2 regions of the Comamonas sp. Y33R10-2 genome follow, and region 2 is predicted to be linked to the other one. Evidence: predicted binding sites of a transcription regulator. Region 2 holds the regulator's gene; the other holds the start of a gene.
The links. The regulator sigma-54, encoded in region 2, starts transcription at its own class of promoters, with help from an activator protein. The targets are predictions, from matches to a motif close to TGGCANGNAANCTGCTTT.
Positions count from the first base shown of each region.

Region 1: nirB (nitrite reductase large subunit NirB) is a predicted target of sigma-54. The motif match lies at 7,067-7,084, and genes of this name have one in related genera.

Region 1 is NZ_CP079925.1:131,002-142,073, forward strand. It holds gene KUF54_RS00495 (Hsp70 family protein) at 1-856, shown strand, start outside; gene KUF54_RS00500 (hypothetical protein) at 956-1,282, shown strand; gene KUF54_RS00505 (hypothetical protein) at 1,287-1,796, shown strand; gene KUF54_RS00510 (hypothetical protein) at 1,881-2,216, shown strand; gene KUF54_RS00515 (nitrate regulatory protein) at 2,318-3,592, shown strand; gene KUF54_RS00520 (CmpA/NrtA family ABC transporter substrate-binding protein) at 3,849-5,108, shown strand; gene ntrB (nitrate ABC transporter permease) at 5,135-6,127, shown strand; gene KUF54_RS00530 (ABC transporter ATP-binding protein) at 6,124-6,936, shown strand; gene nirB (nitrite reductase large subunit NirB) at 7,226-9,688, shown strand; gene nirD (nitrite reductase small subunit NirD) at 9,716-10,114, shown strand; gene KUF54_RS00545 (nitrate reductase) at 10,193-11,072, shown strand, end outside.
Region 2 is NZ_CP079925.1:3,060,074-3,071,145, reverse strand. It holds gene rbsK (ribokinase) at 1-123, opposite strand, end outside; gene KUF54_RS13730 (ABC transporter permease) at 131-1,138, opposite strand; gene KUF54_RS13725 (sugar ABC transporter ATP-binding protein) at 1,138-2,715, opposite strand; gene KUF54_RS13720 (sugar ABC transporter substrate-binding protein) at 2,721-3,668, opposite strand; gene KUF54_RS13715 (aspartyl/asparaginyl beta-hydroxylase domain-containing protein) at 3,930-4,853, shown strand; gene rpoN (RNA polymerase factor sigma-54) at 4,952-6,565, opposite strand; gene lptB (LPS export ABC transporter ATP-binding protein) at 6,708-7,493, opposite strand; gene lptA (lipopolysaccharide transport periplasmic protein LptA) at 7,490-8,146, opposite strand; gene KUF54_RS13695 (thiol:disulfide interchange protein DsbA/DsbL) at 8,275-8,922, opposite strand; gene KUF54_RS13690 (SPOR domain-containing protein) at 9,102-9,809, opposite strand; gene argS (arginine--tRNA ligase) at 9,892-11,072, opposite strand, start outside.

The DNA of each region.
Region 1 (11,072 bases), 910 kb from region 2:
GCGCCCGTCGCTGGAGAAGGTTCTGGGCCCGCGCGATGGCTGGGATGTGGGCCTGTTGCGCGCCTTATTTGATGCCTTGCTGGCCCGTGCCAAACGCCGCCGCCGCACCGCCGACCATGAGCGCGTGTGGCTCAATTTGGCTGGCTGGTGCCTGCGCCCCGGCGTGGGTGCCCAGCTGGATGCATGGCGCATCACACAGGTCTGGGCGCTGTACGCCGCAGGGCTGGGTCACGCCAAAGAGTCTGCTAATTGGACGGAATGGTGGGTCTTCTGGCGCCGCGTGGCCGCAGGTTTGAACGAGGCCCAGCAGATGGAGCTGCTGGAGGATGTGGCCGGCCAGATGCAAAAGGCCGTGCAGCAAACCACAAGATCAGGCGGCAAAAGCAGCCACGGAAGTTACGACGACATGCTGCGCCTGTTCGCTGCCATGGAGGCCGTGCCCTGGCAGTACCGACAGGAAATGGGGCAGTGGATGCTGCAGCGCTTAAAGCGCGAAGGTGAAACCGTGCAGACCTGGTGGGCCATAGGTCGGCTGGCCGCCCGCCAATCGCTGGCCGCTAACGCGCACTTGGTCATGCCGCCCGATGCCGCGCAGGAGTTTTTGAGCGCCACACTGGCGCAGGACTGGCGCAAGAACGAGACGGCCATGTTCGCCGCCGTGCAAATGGCGCGAATGACAGGTGACCGAGCGCGTGATCTGCCTGACGAAGTGCGCGTGCAGGTGCTGGAGAAGATGCGCAGCAGCGCAGCGCCCGAGCGCTGGATTGCCATGGTCGAGCAGGTGGTGCAGATGCAGGCCGAGGACCACAAGCGCAGTCTGGGCGACAGCCTGCCGCCCGGGTTGGTGCTGTTGTGATGCGGGGTGGAGGGGTTGTGCATGGTTGCAAGACGGGGTGCTAGGTCACAGCGCTCCCGTTTACGATGTGCTATCGCCACACCTGCACAGATTCACCCGATGTTTGATATTGTTTCTGTCCCCAGCTTTCTGCCCCTTCAAACAGGAATTCCACGTGATGACGGACTGATGATCTATGCCCCTGAAGAATTGGCAGAGCGCAACGAAACCTATGAGGTCACGGCGTATTTGCCGGGGCATTGGATGATTGGTGGCGACAGCGGCGGGCGCGGCATTCTGGTGGATCCCGTGGGGGCCCTCTGGATCTGCGGTTTGGGGGCGCTGTTTCTGGAGGACCGTGAGCCACTGGCACCCAGTCTGGCGCAATGGGTGGAGCAGGGGTGCCCGATTCCATCGTGGGAAGATGCGCAAGAGGATGAAGACTGAGGCCATGGACCACGACCTGTCGTTCGATCCCGCATTCGTGCAGTCGCTGCACGACATCGCCTGGTTCTCGCGCTGCGGCGAGGCGCTGGCGGAGGGCTTGCCTTTTGACGCCCGGCAGGTCGTCTCTCAGAAACATGCCTATCGCCAATGTGCCAGCACGCAATGGGAGAGTGTGACCTTGGAGGCGCGTAATGCGCTGACAGGCTTTCTGGCCGTCAAGGCGCGCGACGAATACCAGCAGTGGAATATTCTGACCCGCCAGGCGCGCGAGCGCATCATCACGCCCTTGAAAGAGCAGCACTGGGAACCGTTTGCGCAGAAGGCCGGGCTGGGGTCGGAGTTCATGCACTGTGTGCAATGGGACCTGTTTGCGCTGTGCATGGAACATGCCTATCGTCACCAGCCTGCGCTGCCGCAGTTTTTCCACGGCTTGCGCAAGGTCTATGGGGCGGGGCATTTCCCCTGCGGCTGGGAAGGCGGCAAATACCCGGCAGGACGTTTGCAGGTCTGGTGAACACAGAGATACAGACAGAAGAGGCCTCTGGTGTTTAAGCTGGCCTGATTCCTGTCAATGAGGGAGCACGTACATGCGTCAATCTTGGATATCCATGGTCATCGCTACACGGCTGCTGAGCGCAGCCGGTCAGATTCAGGCCAGAGTCTGGTGCTTCCCAGTATTCCGGAAGCCACTGATGCGCTGGTGGCCATGTTTGCAGGCTCTGGCCTGCCTCGACCCTCCAAGTTGAAGCTGGGTACCTGTATTGCCGCGGTAGAGGCAACGTACCCCGGTCAGGTCGCCTGCACGATGGCGGTGACCTTGCGGGCGGCGACCACGGAAAGCCAGATCGACTTCTACAAGCAAGGCAAGAAGTGGGTGGGTCAGCCCAGCGTGTCGCAGGATAAGCTGCCTTTCCCGGACCCTGCACTGCATTGATGGTTGGGCCTCAGAGGTGCTTGCCTTGAAGGGTGAGAGGTGAACGTGGCATGAATCCTGCTGCGTGATCGGGTGACATGCACGACCACGATCGCCCTCTTATGAAAACGCCACTGCACTACCTGATCGCTGCCCGGCAAAGCGAAATTGCCGAGCTGGAGCAAATCAGTCGCGCCAGTACGCTGGTTGCCAGCATGTCTGAGCTGGTTCATGCATTGCAAAAGGAGCGCGGGCTTTCCAATATTTTTCTGGTCAGCAGCGGAGCATTGGCCCAGCAGGCCTTGCTGGCCCACGGTCAGCATGTGGATCAGGTCATGGGCCGGGTCTGCGTGGTGCTTGAAGAGCTGGGTGAGCGCTCGCCCGGTGCGCATGGCGCGCGGCTGTTTAATTCGATTGCTAATGCGCTGCAGGGCTTTGAGGCTTTGCCGCAGTTGCGCCATCAGCGAGATGCGCTGCAACTGAGTGCCGAGGATTGCATGCAGGCGCTGATTCGCATCATTGCAGCCTGCCTGACCGTCGTGTATGAGGCCGCAGACAGCGCTTGCGATCCTGATATTGCGAAGCTGCTGGTGGCTCTGTTTCATTTCATGCAGGGTAAAGAGTTGGCGGGGCAAGAGAGGGCTACAGGGGTTGCTGCGTTCACTCAAGGTATCAGCAAGGCTGAGCGTCAGCGCCATTGGCTGCATTTGATTGAGTCGCAGGACGGCTGCTTTCAGGTTTTTGCAGATTTCGCCAGCCCGCAGGGGGTAGAGCGCTGGCAGCAGCAGTGCGGAGCTTGCACGGATATGACCGTGATTGAGCGGCTGCGGCGCATAGGTTGTACGGCTGCTGATGGCGCACCGCTGGATAAGGCGCTGAGCTCTCCCTGGTTTGAAGCTTGCTCCAGTCGACTGGATGCCATGCACCAGATTGAGGCATTTCTGGCGCAGGAGCTACAGGCGCAGTGTTTGTGCAAGCTTGAACTGTCCGGCGCAGCACTGTCTCAGCAGCAGGCCTTGCTTGAAACTCTGCCTGAGCCGTTGGTTCGCGCAGAGAGTGGCGTAGCCTTTATTTTGGGGACAGCACAGGGCGCTGCGCTGCCGGCAGAAGGTGTTTATGGCCGGCAGCTGGGTAAAAGCATTGTTGGCCTGGTGCAGGAGCAGGCTGCGCGGCTGCAGGATATGCAGACCGAGATTGACAAGGCGCGCTCCACGCTCAAGGAGCGCAAGACCATAGAACGAGCCAAGGGCGTGTTGATGAATTACCGCCAGCTTGGCGAGGGCGATGCCTATAAGCTGATCCGCCAGACAGCTATGAACCAGAACCGGCGAATGCTGGATGTGGCCGAGGCCATTCTGGCGACGGTGGACCTGCTGCCGTGCAGCACCAATTCGTAGCACTGGATCGCATGAGTTGTTGCGACGCACCAAATCTGGGCTGAAATCGGGCGTAAGTCATCTTCTTCCTAGTGCGAAAGGTCTGGCACGGTTTGTGCATGACTGTTGATGTCAAGCAGACCAAAGGCGGTCGCGCTTAAAGCGTTATTACGAGTGACCTGGGACAACGGCGTCCTTCTCTCCTCTCACCCGAGGAGGGAAGGACGCTTTTTGTTTTCCGGATCGCTTTCACCACGATTCTTGTTGGAGTTTTCTCATGAGCAAGCGCCTTTTCCCATCCCCAGTCCTTTCTCTGGAGTCTGGCCGCAGAGACTTTCTGCGCGTTGCAGGCGGTGCCGCACTCTATGGTGCATTAGGTCACCACGGCGTCTGGGCTGCGGGCTCGGATGCACCCGAGAAGAAGGAAGTCAAGATTGGCTTCATCCCGTTGACGGATTGCGCCAGCGTGGTCATGGCGTCGGTGCTGGGTTTTGACCAGAAATATGGCGTCAAAATCATCCCCAGCAAAGAGGCGAGCTGGGCCAGCGTGCGCGACAAGATGGTGAATGGCGAGCTGGACTTTGCGCATGTGCTGTACGGCTTGGTCTACGGCCTGCATCTGGGCATTGGTGGCCCCAAAAAAGACATGGCTGTGCTGATGAACCTGAACAACAACGGTCAGGCCATTACCGTATCCAAAGCGCTGGCCGACAAGGGCGCTGTGGATGGAGCAAGCCTCGCCAAGGTCATGGCCAGAGAAAAGCGCGAATACACGTTTGCGGGCACCTTCCCCACCGGCACCCATGCCATGTGGATGCACTACTGGCTGGCTGCGGCGGGCATCAATCCGGTGACGGATGCCAAGCTGATCACCGTGCCTCCGCCCCAGATGGTGGCCAATATGCGTGTGGGCAATATGGACGGTTTTTGCGTGGGCGAGCCGTGGAACCACCGCGCCATCATGGATGGCATTGGAATCACGGCCAATACCACGCAGGACATCTGGAAGGATCACCCCGAAAAAGTGCTGGGCACTACGGGCGACTTTGCCAGCAAGAACCCCAACACCTGCCGCGCCGTGATGATGGCGATTCTGGAGGCCAGCCGCTGGATTGACGCCAGCTTGCAAAACAAGATGAAGATGGCCGAGACCGTGGCCCAGAAGTCCTACATCAACACCAGTGTGGACGCGATCAATCAGCGCATTCTGGGCCGCTACCAGAACGGTCTGGGCAAAACCTGGGACGACCCCAACCACATGAAGTTCTTCAACGACGGTGCGGTGAACTTCCCCTATCTGTCTGACGGCATGTGGTTCCTGACTCAGCACAAGCGCTGGGGCTTGCTCAAGAGTCACCCCGATTACCTGGCCGTGGCCAAGAAGATCAATCGCATTGACCTGTATACGCAGGCCGCGAGCCAGCTCAAGGTGAATGTGCCCAAAGAGTCACTGCGCAGCAGCAAGCTGATGGATGGCGTGGTGTGGGATGGCAAGAACCCCGCCCAGTACGCCGACAGTTTCAAGATCAAGGCCTGAGGCCGATACCCCAACGGAGATTCACCATGGTCAGTGCCGCACTTCCATCCCGTCTTGAATTAGATCCGCCCCACGATCCGCAACTGGCCATACAAGCGGCCAATGAGGCACGCTTGAATGCTTCCAAAGTGATAGCTGATAGCGCAGAACCTGCAAGGGCTACAGTGAAAAAAGACTCAAAACTCAAAGCGGCGTCTGCCGCAGCCCTCGCCGCGCCGCCCAACCGCTGGCGCCAGCGTGCTGAAGGACTGATCGGCACGGTGCTGCCGCCGCTGCTGGGGCTGGCGCTGCTGGTGGGCTTGTGGTCCATCGTCTCCAGCACCACGGGTCACAGCATTCCCACCCCGGCGGATACCTGGACGCAGGCGGTCGAGGTTTTTCGTGATCCGTTCTATACCAACGGCCCCAACGATCAGGGCGTGGGCTGGAATGTGCTGTCGTCGCTGCAGCGCGTGGCGCTGGGCTTTGGGTTGGCGGCGCTGGTGGGCATTCCTGCAGGCTTTTTGATTGGGCGCTTTAACTTTCTCTCGCGCATGTTCAACCCGCTCATCAGCCTGCTGCGCCCCGTGTCGCCGCTGGCTTGGTTGCCGATTGGCCTGCTGGTGTTCAAGGGGGCTAATCCGGCCGCCAGCTGGACTATCTTCATCTGCTCCATCTGGCCCATGGTCATCAACACGGCCGTCGGTGTGCAGCGTGTGCCGCAGGATTACATGAACGTGGCGCGGGTGCTGAACCTCAGCGAATGGAAGATTGCCACCACCATTCTGTTCCCTGCCGTGCTGCCCTATATGTTGACGGGCGTGCGACTGGCCGTGGGCACGGCCTGGCTGGTGATTGTGGCCGCCGAGATGCTGACCGGTGGCGTGGGCATTGGCTTCTGGGTCTGGGACGAGTGGAACAACCTCAACGTCAAGAACATCATCATCGCCATCTTTGTGATTGGCATTGTGGGCCTGCTGCTGGAATGGGCGCTGGTCAAGCTGGCTTCGGCCTTTACATTTGAAGAGGTGAAATCATGAACGCATCGCTGTCCACCAAGTACATCGAGATCCAGGATGTCGATCAGACCTTCAAGACCGCCAAAGGCCTGTTTCCTGCGCTGCAGGGCATCAACCTCAATATCGCCAAGGGCGAGTTTGTCAGCCTCATTGGCCACTCGGGCTGCGGCAAGTCCACCTTGCTTAACCTGATTGCCGGGCTGACGGTGCCCACCAGTGGTGCACTGCTGTGCGCCAACAAGGAAATCAAGGGCCCGGGCCCCGAGCGCGCTGTAGTGTTCCAGAACCATTCGCTGCTGCCATGGCTGACCTGCTGGGGCAATGTGCATCTGGCGGTGGAGCGTGTCTTTGCCAAGCGCGAAACCAAGGCGCAGCTAGCCGAGCGCACCGATGCCGCGCTGGCCATGGTGGGCCTGACGCACGCCGCGCAAAAGCGCCCCGGCGAAATATCGGGCGGCATGAAGCAGCGCGTGGGCATTGCCCGTGCGCTGTCGATGGAGCCGCAAGTGCTGCTGATGGATGAGCCGTTTGGTGCGCTGGATGCATTGACCCGCGCCAAGCTGCAAGATGAGTTGCTGGAGATCGTGGCCCGCACGCAAAGCACTGTGGTCATGGTGACGCACGATGTAGACGAGGCCGTGCTGCTGTCCGACAAAATCGTGATGATGACCAATGGGCCTGCCGCCACCATTGGCGAGGTGCTGCACGTAGAACTGCCCCGCCCGCGCAGCCGTGTAGTGCTGGCAGAAGACATGCAGTACCAGAGCTACCGCAAAGCCGTGATCGACTTTCTCTACACTCGCCAGGGGCATGTGGAGAAGGCGGCCTGAGTCTGCTTTATTTACCGCTGCATGGCGCCTTCGGGCGCCATGTTTGTTTTGATGCACTGCAATAAAGCGTGACTGCACAGAAACAGTGCGTGATGGCAGGCTCGTTAGATATTTCTTAGGGCAGGGAAGCTGGCACAGCAATTGCATAGCTCTTGTTGTGGCCAAGGTGGGCCACAGGGTGATGGTGCAAGGCTGGACCAGATCCCAAAGACAAAGACGTCTGCGCGCTCATGCGAGTCATGAAGCGCGAGGCGTCTTTTTTTTGCTTTGCAAGCCCACGGGGACTGAGATGAAAAAATCCAAACTGGTCATGATTGGCAACGGAATGGCAGGTGTGCGCGCTCTGGAGGAGCTGCTGACCATTGCCCCCGACCTGTACGACATCACGGTGTTTGGTGCCGAGCCACACCCGAACTACAACCGCATTCTGTTGTCGCCTGTGCTGGCCGGTGAGCAGACGCTTGCCGACATCGTGCTCAATGACTGGGCCTGGTACCTGGACAACCATATCCTGCTGCATGCGGGTTATACGGTCACAGCGGTGGATCGTGCCCGCCGAGTCGTGCATGCCACCAATGCGCAGGGCGAGACCATCAGCGCCGAGTACGACCGCCTCATCATGGCCACGGGCTCCAACCCTTTCATCCTGCCTATCCCCGGCAAGGAGCTGGCAGGTGTGCTGGCCTACCGCGACATCGCCGATACCGAAGCCATGATTGAAGCGGCCAAAACGCTCAAGCACGCGGTGGTGATTGGTGGTGGCCTTTTGGGGCTGGAGGCCGCCAACGGCCTGATGAAGCGCGGCATGCAGGTCACCGTGGTGCATGTGGGTGACTGGCTGATGGAGCGCCAGTTAGACGATCAGGCCGGCCGCATGCTGCAAAAGTCGCTGGCCGAGCGTGGCATGCAGTTCTGCATGAAAGCGCAGACGCAAGAGCTGGTGGGTAACGACGCCGGCCGCGTGAGTGCAGTGCGCTTTAAGGATGGCAGCGAAGTACCTGCCGATCTGGTGGTGATGGCCGTGGGTATTCGCCCCAATACAACACTGGCCGAGTCCATGCATCTGCATGTGAACCGCGGCATTGTTGTCAGCGACACCATGCAGACCATCACCGACCCGCGCATTTACGCCGTGGGCGAATGCGCCGTGCACCGTGGCATCGCCTACGGGCTCGTCGCTCCGCTGTTTGAACAAGGCAAGGTACTGGCCAACCATCTGGCCGAGTTTGGCATTGGCCGCTACATGGGCTCGCTCACGTCCACCAAGCTCAAAGTCACGGGCATTGACTTGTTCTCGGCCGGTGACTTTCAGGGTGGCGGTGATACCGAAGAAATCTTGATGAGTGATCCCTATGCCGGGGTCTATAAAAAACTGGTTATCAAGGGCGACAAACTGGTCGGCGCCTGCCTGTATGGCGACACTGTGGATGGCAGCTGGTACTTCAAGCTGCTGCGCGAAGGCCGCAGCGTGGCCGACATTCGCGACAAGCTGATGTTTGGTGAATCTAATCTGGGCGATACCGGCCACCAAGGGCAGAACAAGGCGGCGGCGCTGGCCGATAGCGATGAGGTTTGCGGCTGCAACGGCGTGACCAAGGGCGCAATCTGCAAAGCCATCAAGGACAAGGGCCTGTTCACGCTGGAAGATGTGCGCAAGCACACCAAAGCCAGTGCCAGCTGCGGCTCATGCACGGGGCTGGTCGAGCAGATCATCATGTTCACCGCCGGTGGCGACTATTCCGCATCGCCCAAGACCAAGGCCATGTGTGGTTGCACCGACCATGGCCACCAGACAGTGCGCGATGTGATTCGCACCAACAAGCTGCTCAGTACCGATGCAGTGTTCCGCTTTATGGAATGGCGCACGCCCAACGGTTGTGCATCGTGCCGCCCAGCCGTCAATTACTACCTGATCAGCACCTGGCCCAAAGATGCCAAGGATGATCCGCAAAGCCGCTTCATCAACGAACGTAGCCACGCCAACATCCAGAAAGATGGAACGTACAGCGTCATCCCGCGCATGTGGGGCGGCGAGACAACAGCGAGTGAGCTGCGCCGTATTGCCGATGTGGTGGACAAGTACGACATTCCCACCGTCAAGGTCACGGGCGGTCAGCGCATCGACTTGCTGGGCGTAAAGAAGGAAGACCTGCAAGGCGTGTGGAACGACATTGGCATGCCCTGCGGCCACGCCTACGCCAAGGCGCTGCGCACCGTCAAAACCTGTGTGGGCAGCGAATGGTGCCGCATGGGCACGCAAGACAGCACCCAAATGGGCAAGGATCTGGAGCGTGCCATGTGGCGTATGTATGCCCCGCACAAGGTGAAGTTTGCCGTCAGCGGCTGCCCGCGCAACTGTGCGGAGTCCGGCATCAAGGACGTGGGCATCATCGGCGTCGATTCAGGCTGGGAGATGTATGTGGGCGGCAATGGCGGCATCAAAACCGAGGTGGCCCACTTCTTTGCCAAGCTCAAAACCGCAGAAGAAGTCATGGAGTACACGGGTGCCTTCATGCAGCTGTACCGGCTGGAAGGCTGGTACCTGGAGCGCACCGTGCACTACATCAACCGCGTGGGTCTGGACTATGTAAAAAAGCGCATTCTGGACGATGCCCAAGGCCGCAAGGCGCTGTGGGAAGAGCTGCAGTTTGCGCTCGATGGCGAGCCCGATCCCTGGTTTGAAACCGACAAGGCAGCGGTGGATACGCGCCAGTTCCAGCCCCTGACCGCTGCGCAAACCGAAAGCGCCTGATTTAAAAAAATTGCCAAGGAGCCAGAAATGAGCGAATGGATTTCTATCTGCACGATTGACGACATCCCCGTGCTCGGCGCCCGCCGCGTGGCGCGTGCGCAAGGGATGGATGTAGCAGTCTTTCGCAACGCCGAAAACGAAGTATTTGCCCTGCTTGACCGCTGCCCGCACAAGGGCGGCCCGCTGTCTCAAGGCATTGTGTTTGGCCGCAGCGTGGCCTGCCCGCTGCACAACTGGACGATTGCGCTGAGCAGCGGTGAAGCCGCTGCGCCTGACGAAGGCTGCACGCCGTACTTCAGCGTGCGGGTGGAGGATGGCGAGGTGCAGCTGCGAGCCGATGAGCTTGCAAGCCGCGCACTGGAGCAGACGCGGCCCCACGGGGGCCCTGCGCATTGCAGCGGCAAATCAGCCTGCACTGCTGCCTGAATCTTTTTTGCTATAGATGTAATAGCTACTGGCGCTTATTGGATGAGCGCCATAGCCCCAAAACACTGAAAGCCTGCCATGCCTGAGACCCGATCCACCTGCCCCTACTGCGGCGTTGGCTGTGGAGTCATCATTGAGTCGGATGGCGTGCAAATCACCGGCGTGCGGGGCGACCCCGATCACCCTGCCAATCGGGGGCGTTTGTGCACCAAGGGCAGTACTTTGCACCTGACTGCAGCGCCCGTACACGCCCAGCAATCGCGCCTGCTGCAGCCTCTGCGCAGATTCGACCGGGCATCGGCCCCGCAACCGGTGAGCTGGGATGCAGCGCTGGATGATGTGGCTGGCCGCATGGCGCAAATCCGCGCGGAGCATGGCCCGGATGCGCTGGGTTTTTACCTCAGCGGCCAGTTGCTGACGGAGGACTATTACGTCTTTAACAAGCTGGTCAAAGGTCTGCTGGGCACGAATAACTTGGACACCAATTCCCGCTTGTGCATGAGCAGCGCCGTGGCGGGCTACAAGGCCACGCTGGGGGCTGATGCGCCGCCCGCCTGCTATGAAGACATTGACCTGGCCAGCTGCATGTTCATCGTGGGCAGCAATATGGCCTGGGCGCACCCGATTCTGTTTCGCCGTGTGGAAGAGGCCAAGGCGCGCAACCCGCAGCTCAAAATCATTGTGGCCGACCCGCGCAAGACTGAGACTGCCGAGCTGGCTGATCTTTATCTGCCGTTGCAACCGGGCAGCGATGTGATGCTGTTTCACAGCTTGCTGCACATCATGCTGTGGGAAGGCTGGATGGATAACGCTTTCATCGAGGTACACACCAGCGGCTTTGCAGCACTGAAAGAGCTGGTGCGCGAAGCCACGCCCGAGAGAGCATCTGCCATTTGTGGCGTGCCCACAGAGGATTTGTACAAGGCCGCACGCTGGATTGCTTTGGGGGGTGCAGACA
Region 2 (11,072 bases):
ACCTGCTTCGGGCACACGACCCAAGGACAGCACCACATCCATGTTCAGGCTACCCACGACCACGACGCGCGCAGCCTGAGTTGCGGCGTCAGCAGCGCTCTTGTTTTGCTCTTGTTTTTGCATGCCTACCTCAAGCCTTGTGCTGACCACGGCGCTGACGCACCGTATCCACAATCACCGCAATCACGATCACGGCGCCCGTGATGATGCGTTTGCTGGGCTCGCTGGCACCGATCTGGGCCAGACCTGCTTCCAGCACGGCAATGATGAGCACACCAAAGAAGGTGGTGATGACCGAGCCACGGCCACCCATCAAGCTGGTGCCGCCTATCACGACAGCCGCAATCACTTGCAGCTCCATGCCCGAGCCGGCATTGGGGTCAGCCGCTTCAAGGCGAGCCGACTGCATCAGTCCACCCAGCGCTGCCAAAAAACCCATCAGTGCAAATACCGCAATACGCACGGGGCGTGGGTCCACACCTGCCAGGCGCATAGCCTCTTCATTGGTGCCGATGCCCACGACATAGCGGCCAAAGACCGTGCGACTGAGCACCAGCTGACCAATCACGACCACCACCAGTGCGATGAAGAACGCTGTGGACAAGCCACCAACCCATGGCGCAGCCAAGGCACCCATGGCATCACCCACATATTGGGTGCGCGAATCGGTCACCAAATACGCACCGCCGCGCACCGCCTCAAGCATGCCCAGCGACACAATAAAACTAGGCAACTGCCAAGCCACGGACACGCCGCCTGTAATAGCGCCGCAGACCAAGCCGACCAATAGGCCCAGCATTGCTGCGCCCCAGGGGTTGATGCCGCCCTGCAAAATCGCTGCCGCACTGACTGCCGCACTGAGCGCGAGCACCGAGCCCACCGACAGGTCAATGCCCGCGATGATGAGCACAAAGGTCATGCCCACCGCCATCACGGCCAGAGCCGGGATTTCGTTGGCAATAGAAAGCAGCGTCTCTTTGGTGAGGAAGTATTCAGATTGGCTGCTAAACAGCGCCACCATGGCGATCAGCACCACGGTCAAACCAAGGTAGGTTCCTAGCTCTTGGCGCCATGCGCTGCGAGGCGCCGGGGTCATTTCGTCAACGCTGACGGAAGAAGTATTAGTTTTATTGTTCATTACATTTCACTCTCTGCAAGCTGACGACTCTTTGCCGCTGATGAAGCTGCTGAAGCCTCACCAAATGCAGCTTCCAGCATGGCTTGCGCGCTCCAGTGCCCCCGTTCAAAGGTGGCAACAATGCGCCCGTCATGCATCACGCTAATGCGATCGCACAGCTCCATCAATTCACGCAAGTCGCTAGACACCACCATCAGCGCCTTGCCTTGATCGGTCATGGTGTTGAGCTCGGCATAAAGATCCGCGCGAGCCCCAACATCCACGCCCCGCGTGGGTTCATCGAGCAAGACCACGGGACAGTCACGGTGCAGCCAGCGCGCAAAAATCACCTTTTGCTGATTGCCACCGGACAAGGTGCCCACAGGCTGCTCTTCATCACGCGAACGAATACGCAGGCGCTTGACCATGCGCTGCGCCAACTCTGTCTCAACAGCAGGCTTGAGCCAGCCAGCGCCCGAGACCGACTTCATATGGCTGAGCGAAGTATTCACGCGGATGGATTGCGACAGCAGCAAGCCCTGCGCCTTGCGGTCTTCCGTGACCAGCGCAATGCCCGCACGCATGGCCTGCATGGGGCTCTTCCAGTTGGGGGAAACGCTGCAAGCCTGTTGCCCAGCAGCCTTCCCCGTCAATTCAATATGGCCCGAATCCGCCTTGTCCGCGCCGTACAGCAATCGCAGCAGCTCCGTGCGGCCAGCGCCCACCAGTCCCGCAACGCCTAGCACTTCACCGGCGCGCAGCTCTAGGTCTACACCTTGCACCAGCTTGCCACGGCGCAGCCCCTTGGCACGCAGCAGCACTTCGCCCGCTTTGCGGCGGGGCTTGGTATCTAAGGATTCAACCGCACGGCCCACCATGCGCTCTACCAGCTCGGGCTCACTCAAACCCTTCATCGGCAGCACATCGACCAGCCGCCCATCGCGCAGTACGGCGACGCGCTCTGCCACGCGCTGCAACTCTTCCAAGCGGTGCGAAACATAGACCAGCGCCACGCCCCGCGCCTTCATCAGATCAATCTGAACAAACAGGTGCTCGATTTCCTTGGCCGTCAGCATGGCTGTAGGCTCATCGAGCACCAGAACACGGTTGCCGTCTCGCAGGTTGCGGGCGATTTCCACCATCTGCTGCATGCCAATGCCCAGCTGGCCCACGGGGGTCATGGGGTCGATATGCTCCAGCCCCATCTTGGCCAACTGCTCTTGCGCTTGGGTAACCAGGGCCTTGCGATCGAGCCAGCCCAAACGTCTTGGCAGGCGGTCCAGCAACAGGTTCTCAGCCACTGTGAGAGTGGGCACCATGCCCAGCTCCTGCAGCACCATGCGCACACCCTGCTTTTCTGCATCAGTGCGCGAGCGCGGAGCAAAAGGCTGACCACTGAGCTTCATCAGCCCACGCGTTGGCGTCACCAGACCGCAGAGCATTTTGGACAACGTGGACTTGCCAGCACCGTTCTCCCCCGTCAGCGCCAGGCATTCACCTGCGCGTAAATCCAGCGTAACGCCATCCAACACGGTACTCGGACCGTAGTCCTTAGCCATGCCTTCCAGCGTCAGCACGGTGCTATGCACTTCACTCATGGCAATTACTTGGTCACCAGTACAACGTCTGTCTTAACTTCAGCAGGCATCTGAGCCTGAGGAGTCTTGGCCTTGATTGCCTTTAGAGCAACATCAATACCAAATGCGGCCTGCTTGGCGGCGTACTGGTCTGCAGTTGCCAGCACACGGCCATCCTTGAGCATGGGGCGAATCGCTTGGATATTGTCGTAACCCACCACAATCACCTTGCCTGCCTTGCCTGCAGCCTTGACCGCAGCCACTGCGCCCAAAGCCATGGAGTCATTACCGGCCAGCAAGGCCTTCAAATCGGGGTTCTCACGCAGCATGCCGGCAGCCACGGTATTGCCTTGGGCAATTTCCCACTGGCCAGACTGCACACCCACCACGCTCATCTTGCCGGCGTCCATTGCGTCCTTGAAACCCGCCGTGCGCTGCTGAGCATTCGTGGTGGTGGACACACCTTCAATAATGCCGACCTTGTCGCTAGGCTTGAGTTGCTTGACCAAATACTCACCCACCAGCTTGGCACCCACACGGTTGTCAGGGCCGACAAAAGGAATCACCAGATTTTTTTCCTTGAGCGCGTCTGCATCCAGACGGTTGTCAATGTTGACCACACGCACGCCCTTGTCTACCGCAGCCTTGAGCACGGGCACCAGAGCCTTGGAGTCCGCTGGCGCAATCACCAAAGCGTCCACCTTCTGGGCAATCATCTGCTCGACCATCTTGATCTGAGCGGCAGTGTCAGTTTCGTTCTTGATGCCGTTGCTCAAAAGCACGTATTCAGAGGCGTGCTGCTTTTGGTGAGCCTTGGCACCATCTTCCATTGTGCGAAAGAACTCATTGGCCAGCGACTTCATGACCAGTGCGACCTTGGGCTTGTCTTGAGCCTGCGCCGCAGGCGCACACAAGCCAGCCACAGCCAGCGCCAATACACCCAAAGAACTCACAGCATGACGACGTTGCAACATATCTGTCTCCCGGGCACACAAGCCCACAGTTGGAAAAAAAACAAGCAGACAACTCTTATAGGCCGGAGCCACACGACACAGAAGTAGGAAAACTCCCTGCTCTTGTTACGTCGCATATAAGTGCTGTTCTGCTTTACGGACATAACGATACCCAAATGTGCCAAACCTAGGGGGGTAGCAGGGTATGCGCCCACTACACCAAACGTCATCGTTTGACCTGCTGCAGACTGAGTTGAAGGTCGCCCGGTAAAATTGAAAGCTATGGCAAAAATCATCGTTCTGGCATTGGTGCTGCTTTTCTTTGGCTGCGCGCTGTATATGCACCTGCGCGGCAAGGTGCGCCACAAGTTATTGAAGCAGTTGTTTGATCACTCCACGTTCACCGCGCCGCTCAACGTCTTCATGCTGATGTTCAGCAAGGTGCCGCGCACGCCCTACCTGCCCACCAGTACTTTCCCCGAGCTGGCGACGCTGCAAGCCAATTGGCGTGAAATCCGTGAAGAAGCCGTGAATTTGCAAAAGAACATGCAAATCAAAGCCGCCGCCAACAATGACGATGCCGGCTTTAACTCCTTCTTCAAAACCGGCTGGAAGCGTTTTTATCTGAAGTGGTACGGCGACGCCCACCCCTCGGCCATGGAGCTGTGCCCTAAGACCACGGCGCTGGTCAAGTCCATCCCCAGCATCAAAGCCGCCATGTTTGCGGAGCTGCCGCCCGGCGCCAAGCTCAATTTGCACCGCGACCCCTATGCGGGATCGCTGCGCTACCACCTGGCCGTGCTGGCGCCCAATGACGACCGCTGCCTGATCGAAGTGGACGGCACGCCTTACAGCTGGCGCGAAGGCGAAGGCGTGATCTTTGACGAGACCTATATGCACTGGGCCGAGAACGGCACGCAAGGCAACCGCATCGTGCTGTTTTGCGATGTAGAACGCCCGATGACCAATGGCTTTGCTCAGTGGCTCAACCGCTGGCTGGGCACCAACGTGGTGGCCGCTGCCAGCTCGCCCAATAACGAGGGCGACCCGCGCGGCATGATCAGCAAGCTGTTCAAAATTTCGTTCTACGCCGGCAAGTACCGCCGCGCCTTTCGCAACTGGAATCCGACGTTCTACAAATTTTTGAAGTTTGGCCTGATGATTGGCGTTTTAGCGCTGTTCATCTGGTGGTTGATACCGAACTGATGGATACCCGCTGAGGCGCTTCGCGCCTGCCGAGGTCTCTACCCAATCAAAAAAGCCGCTGAGCAATGCATCAGCGGCTTTTCTATTCCCAACAATGACTACAGCGCCTTGCGCAGCGTCGTGGTCGGAATTTTGAGCTGCTCGCGGTACTTGGCCACGGTGCGGCGGGCGCACTCAATGCCTTGCTCCTTGAGCATGTCAGCTAATTTTGCGTCTGACAGCGGTTTCTTCGGGCTCTCGGCATCCACCAACTGCTTGATCAGCGCCCGTACTGCCGTGCTGGAGGCGCTGCCGCCGGTTTCTGTACCCAGACCCGAGCCAAAGAAGTATTTCAGCTCAAACGTGCCTTGGGGCGTGGCCATGTACTTGGCCGTAGTCACGCGGCTGATGGTGGATTCGTGCAGACCCAACTGGTCGGCAATATCGCGCAGCACCAGCGGCCGCATCGCCAGCTCACCATGCACAAAGAAGTTTTTCTGCCGCTCCACAATCGCTTGCGACACGCGCAAGATGGTGTCAAAGCGCTGCTGAATATTCTTGATGAACCAGCGCGCCTCTTGCAAGTGCTGCTGCAGGGCAGCATGGCTTTCGCTGCCTTTATGGCGGCGCAGCACACTGGCGTAAATGTCATGTACGCGAAGGCGCGGCATTACATCGGCATTGAGTTGTACGGAAAAATCGACCCGCCCTGAACTAGCGCGCACCGGGCGCACGATGACATCGGGCACGATGATGTTGCGCTCCACATCCACAAAGCGCCGGCCAGGACGCGGCTCCAGCCCAGCGATCAAGGTCATGGCTTCGCGCAACTGCTCTTCACGTGCGCCGCACAGGCTGGTGAGCTTGCGCAGATCGCGCCGCGCCAGCAAGTCCATGGGCTGTTTGCAAATGGTCTGGGCTAACAACAAGCGACTCATATGGGCTTGCGTCGTGCCCTCATCTTCAGCGGTGTGAATCAAATCGCGCACCTGCAACTGCAGGCACTCCGCCAAACCACGCGCCCCGACACCCACAGGCTCTAAGCTTTGCAGCAGCTTTAGCGCAATGCAAAAGCGCTGCTCTAGCTCTTCGCAGTCTTCCAAATCATCACCGGCCAGACTTTGAGCCAGCTCTTGCAGCGAGTCTTCAAGGTAGCCGTCGTCATTGAGCGACTCAATCAAAAAGCGCAGCGCAGCTGTATCTTCGGCGCCCAAGCGCAGGCTGAGCGCTTGGCGATGCAAAAAAGCCGTCAGGCCCACATGCTCACCAGCCAAATCGATGGCATCAGCCTCGCCGTCGCCATCGTGATTGCGGCTGGAGCCGCCGCCCGAGGGGCCATCCCATTCGCTGCTGGATTCTCCACCCCATTCACCATCTTGGCCGTCAATGCCATCGGCCTCCCAGTTCAGCGATTCTGGGGTTTCAGCGCTGGGGGTTTCCGCTATCGAGTCAGTAGCGGATTGTCCTGAAGTTGTTTCTATTCCAGATGAAATACTGTCTGAAACAGTGTATTCATGGGCAGCAACTGCTATCTCTTGAGGAGCATCAACCCCTCCCTCGCTTGCTCCATCAGCCTCATCGCCTGTACGTTCCAAAAATGGGTTGTCGACCAGCATCTGCTCGACTTCCTGCGCCAGCTCTAACGTCGATAGTTGAAGCAACTGAATGGATTGCTGCAACTGCGGCGTGAGCGATAAATGCTGCGAAACGCGTAACGAAAGGCCGGGTTTCATTCACTAACTCTCTGCCGGTGCCGGCTGCAGAAAATGCTTCTGCCGCTCAAGCGGCGCCGCCTAACGGCTTGAATATCTAAGCCCACACAACAGGCCAAAGCCAGCTGTATGGCGAGGTTGAGAGTACAAAAGCGCACACTCATCACATGCGGAAATGTTCACCCAGGTAGACGCGGCGCACATCGGCGTTCTCCACAATCTCCTCGGGCGTACCTTCAGCAAGCACATGCCCATCGCTGATGATGAAAGCATGGTCACAAATGCCCAGCGTTTCGCGCACGTTGTGATCGGTAATCAGCACACCAATGCCGCGCTCTTTGAGGAAGCCGATGATGCGCTGGATCTCGATCACCGCAATCGGGTCGATACCGGCAAAAGGCTCGTCGAGCAAGATGAAACGTGGCTGGGTAGCCAGCGCACGGGCAATTTCCACCCGGCGACGCTCGCCGCCAGACAGCGCCAGCGCGGGTGACTGGCGCAGGTGCTCCACGCGCAGCTCTTGCAGCAGGCCAGTCAGGCGTTTTTCCACTTCTTCACGTGTGAGAGCCTTGCCTTGCTCATCTTTTTGCAGCTCCAGCACAGCACGCACATTGTCTTCCACGCTGAGTTTGCGAAAGATGGAAGCTTCTTGCGGCAAATAAGACAAACCCAAACGCGAACGCTGGTGAATGGGCATACCACCCACTGGCTGGCCATCAATGAAAATCTCGCCGCCATCGCTGCGCACCAAGCCCACGATCATGTAAAACGATGTGGTCTTGCCCGCGCCATTGGGGCCAAGCAAACCGACCACCTCGCCTTTTTGCACAGACAGCGACACATCTTTAACAACCTTGCGGCTGCCGTAAGACTTGGCCAGGTGCTTGGCCTCCAGACGGCTTGTGGACTCGCCAGTGCGGGTGCTGTGAGAGAAGGTGGGCTCAATCATTTCTTCTCGTCCGCCTTCTCACCGCCCAATGTCATGCTCTGACGCAGAGGTGTCGCGGGAGTCGCAGGCTTGGGCTGAGCGCCAGGCGTGCCTTCCTTGGGCGCCATGATGGCGCGTACACGACCACCTTGACCAATGGACGAGCTGGGCAAGCCGCCGCTGGTCTTTTGACCATCTACGGTGTAAACATCGGTGATGTTGTTGTAGATGATGATGGAGCCGGTGATCTGGTCGCTGAGCTGGCCGCCACGATAGCGGCGCATCTCGCCACGGCGAATGAATTTGACGATGTCGGTCTTGCCGTCGTACTCGATGACTTCACCTTCGCCTTCAATAAATTCTTCAGGCTGGCCCGGCACGCTATCGCGCTTTTGGCGGAAGAAAGCACGCTTGCCCGCTTCGGCCTTAATCACGCCGAACTGATAGCCCTCAGCGTCCTGGCGCACATCCAACTGGGTGCCGCGCAGCACGATAGTGCCCTTGGTCATCACCACATTACCAGTGAAGACACTGGTTTGCTGGAGTTCGTCGTGGCGCAGCGCATCCGCCTCAATATTCATGGGCTTGGCACTGTCGGCTTTTTCGGCATGAGCCATGCCGGTCGCTGCCGCAAGGGCAAAGGCCAGCGCAAGAGGTAGGAGTGATTTTTTCATGGAAGGCACGTTTCTTGCATCCATTGTAGTCATTCCCTTTTTGAAACTTGCGTAAAAAACACCCATAAAAAAGCCCGCACAATGGCGGGCTTGCTGGCGGTCAAAGATTTTGACCTCCATCACGGCTCTCAGGCCTTGCGGCTTGAAGCAATCAGGGCGTTCACGACACGCAGCACGTTTTCCATGCTGCCAGCCTTTGTGCCGTCCGTGTAGTAACGGCCAGCCACGCCCATCGCAGGCACGCCCTCAACGTCATACTCGGTTTGCAGCTGGGCCGCCTTGCGCGCTTGGTTGGCCACGGTAAAGGAGTTGTAGACCTCCTTGAACTTAGCCACATCAACGCCTTGCTTGCCAATCCACTCAAAAATCGCTTCGTCGTTTTTCAGCATGTTGCGCTCGACGTGAATGGCGCGGAAAACCTTGACGTGCAACTGGGGCAGCAAGTTCATGCCCTCCAGCGCAAAGTAAAGCTTTTGTTGGGGCAGGAAGCTGGCATTAAAGGCCACAGGCACGCGGCGCACCACCACATCGGCGGGTTGGCTCTTCACCCATGCTTCAAACTGGGGCTCAAACACATTGCAATGAGGGCAGCTGTACCAGAAGAACTCAATGACCTCGACCTTGCCGGCAGGGGCGCTCACGCTGGCGGGCTTGGCAAGCTTGACGTAGTCCTTGCCTTCTTTGGGCCCTGCGCCTTGCGCCCAGCTAGAGGAAGTGCCCAAGGTCAAGGCACCAGCAGTTGCCGAAGCAACTAAAGAGAATTCGCGACGTTTCATCTAAACAAACTCCTGTATCAGGTTTGCAGTATCAGAGACCGCAGATCAAAAAAAGTTCAGTAGCACTCAAACACTGGCGCACTCCAAGCGAGGGACACCGAGGAAGGGCCACCCCGCACCGAGGGTGTCGTCCCTCTCCCGAAGAGAGAGGGGGAAGCCGCAAAGCGGCTCAGGGGGTGTTATTTACCCGCTCTCACCAGCGTAGAGTCCACACCCGCGCCGTCGAGCTTGCCTTTGAGCTGCTCAGCGTCATCACGCTTGCCAAACGGACCCACGCGTACGCGAAAGACAGTAATACCGTTTTGCTCACGCTCGCTGATACGCGACTCCCAGCCCAGCATGGCCAGCTTGGCGCGTTGCGCTTCTGCCTCACCTTGACCGCGGAAAGCGCCGGCCTGCACGAAGTAGTTAAAAGCCGAGTCAGAAGTGCCGGATGCTTGCGCAGCCGCTTTTTCCTTATCAGCACGTGCTTTTTCAGCCTTATCGGCTGCGGCAGAGCGTTCTTTCACCAAATCACCCAGTGGGTCGCCAGAGGCGGCCTTGGTAGGCTTTTCGGGCACGGGCTTGACCTCAGGCGTGGTCACACCCCCCGTTGATGTGGGCTGAACCGCTGGTGAGGGCGGTGTTATGGTCACATCACTGGGCTGCTGCGCAGGCGCGGCCACTGGGGGCTGTGCAGGCTGGCGGCTTTGCAATGGGGCGTTGGGATCCCAGTTTTTGTTGCGTTCGGCCTCAGCGGCATCGCGCTGAGTGTTGTTACCGCCTTTGTTGAGGAACGGCACTGGCACCTTGGTCACATAGATGGCCACGGCCAAAGCCGCAGCCAAGCCGATGACCATGCCAAAGATCATCCCCAGAATGGTTCCACCGCGTTGCTGTTTTTTCATATCAGTCGCTAAAGGCTTTCTGCTTGAGTTATTCCGCTTTCCAATCCACCGAGACAACGTCAGCGATGGATTGAACACTGGATTACATACGCTCAGGTGCGCTCACACCCAGCACGGCCAGACCATTGTGCAGCACCTGAGCGGTGGCCGCGACCAAGGCCAAACGGGCCAACTTAACCTTTTCATCGTCCACCAAGATGCGCTCCGCATCGTAGTAGCTGTGATAGCTAGAAGCCAAGTCACGCAGGTAGAAGGTCACATCGTGCGGGGCATTGCCATCGGCTGCTGCGGTGAGCATCTCTGGGTACTTGGCCAGCAGCAGCATCAAAGCCAGAGCTTGCGGGCCTTGCAGTGCAGACAAGTCCACATCCTTGAGCGCGGGCACGCCAGCACCGCCGGCTTCTTGCCAAGCGCGCAGCACGGACTGGATGCGGGCATGGGCGTACTGCACGTAGTACACGGGGTTTTCGTTGTTTTGCGCCACAGCCAAGTCCACATCAAAGGTGTACTCGGTATCGGGCTTGCGGCTGAGCAGGAAGAAACGCACCGCATCCTTGCTGGTCCACTCGATCAAATCGCGCAGCGTCACGTAAGAGCCCGCACGCTTGCTGATCTTCACTTCTTCGCCATCCTTAACCACGCGCACCATGGTGTGCAGCACATAGTCGGGGTAGCCAGCGGGAATGCCCACATCAGCGGCCTGCAAACCAGCGCGCACACGGGCAATGGTGCCGTGGTGGTCGGTGCCCTGAATGTTCACCACCTTGGTAAAGCCACGCTTGAACTTTTGGATGTGATAAGCCACATCGGGCACAAAGTAGGTGTAGCCGCCGTCGGTCTTGCGCATCACGCGGTCTTTGTCGTCACCGTAATCGGTGGACTTGAGCCACAGCGCGCCGTCTTGCTCGTAGGTCTTGCCGTTGGCGACCAAACGGTTCACCGTGGCTTCGACATGGCCGTTTTCGTACAGGCTCGATTCGAGGTAGTACTCGTCAAACTGCAGGTTGAAGGCCTTCAAGTCCTTGTCCTGCTCGTTGCGCAGATAGGCCACGGCGAACTGACGGATGTTGTCGTAATCCTCGACATCGCCATTGGCGGTGAACTCGCGGTCATCGGCCTTGATGGTTTCTTTGTTCAAGAACGCGGCAGCGATGTCGGCAATGTAGTCACCGTTGTAGAAATTCTTGGCCAGCGGGTTTTCGCTGTCGGTGGGCCAGCATTCGTCACCGGGCTTGAAGCCCTTGGCGCGCAATTGCGTGGACT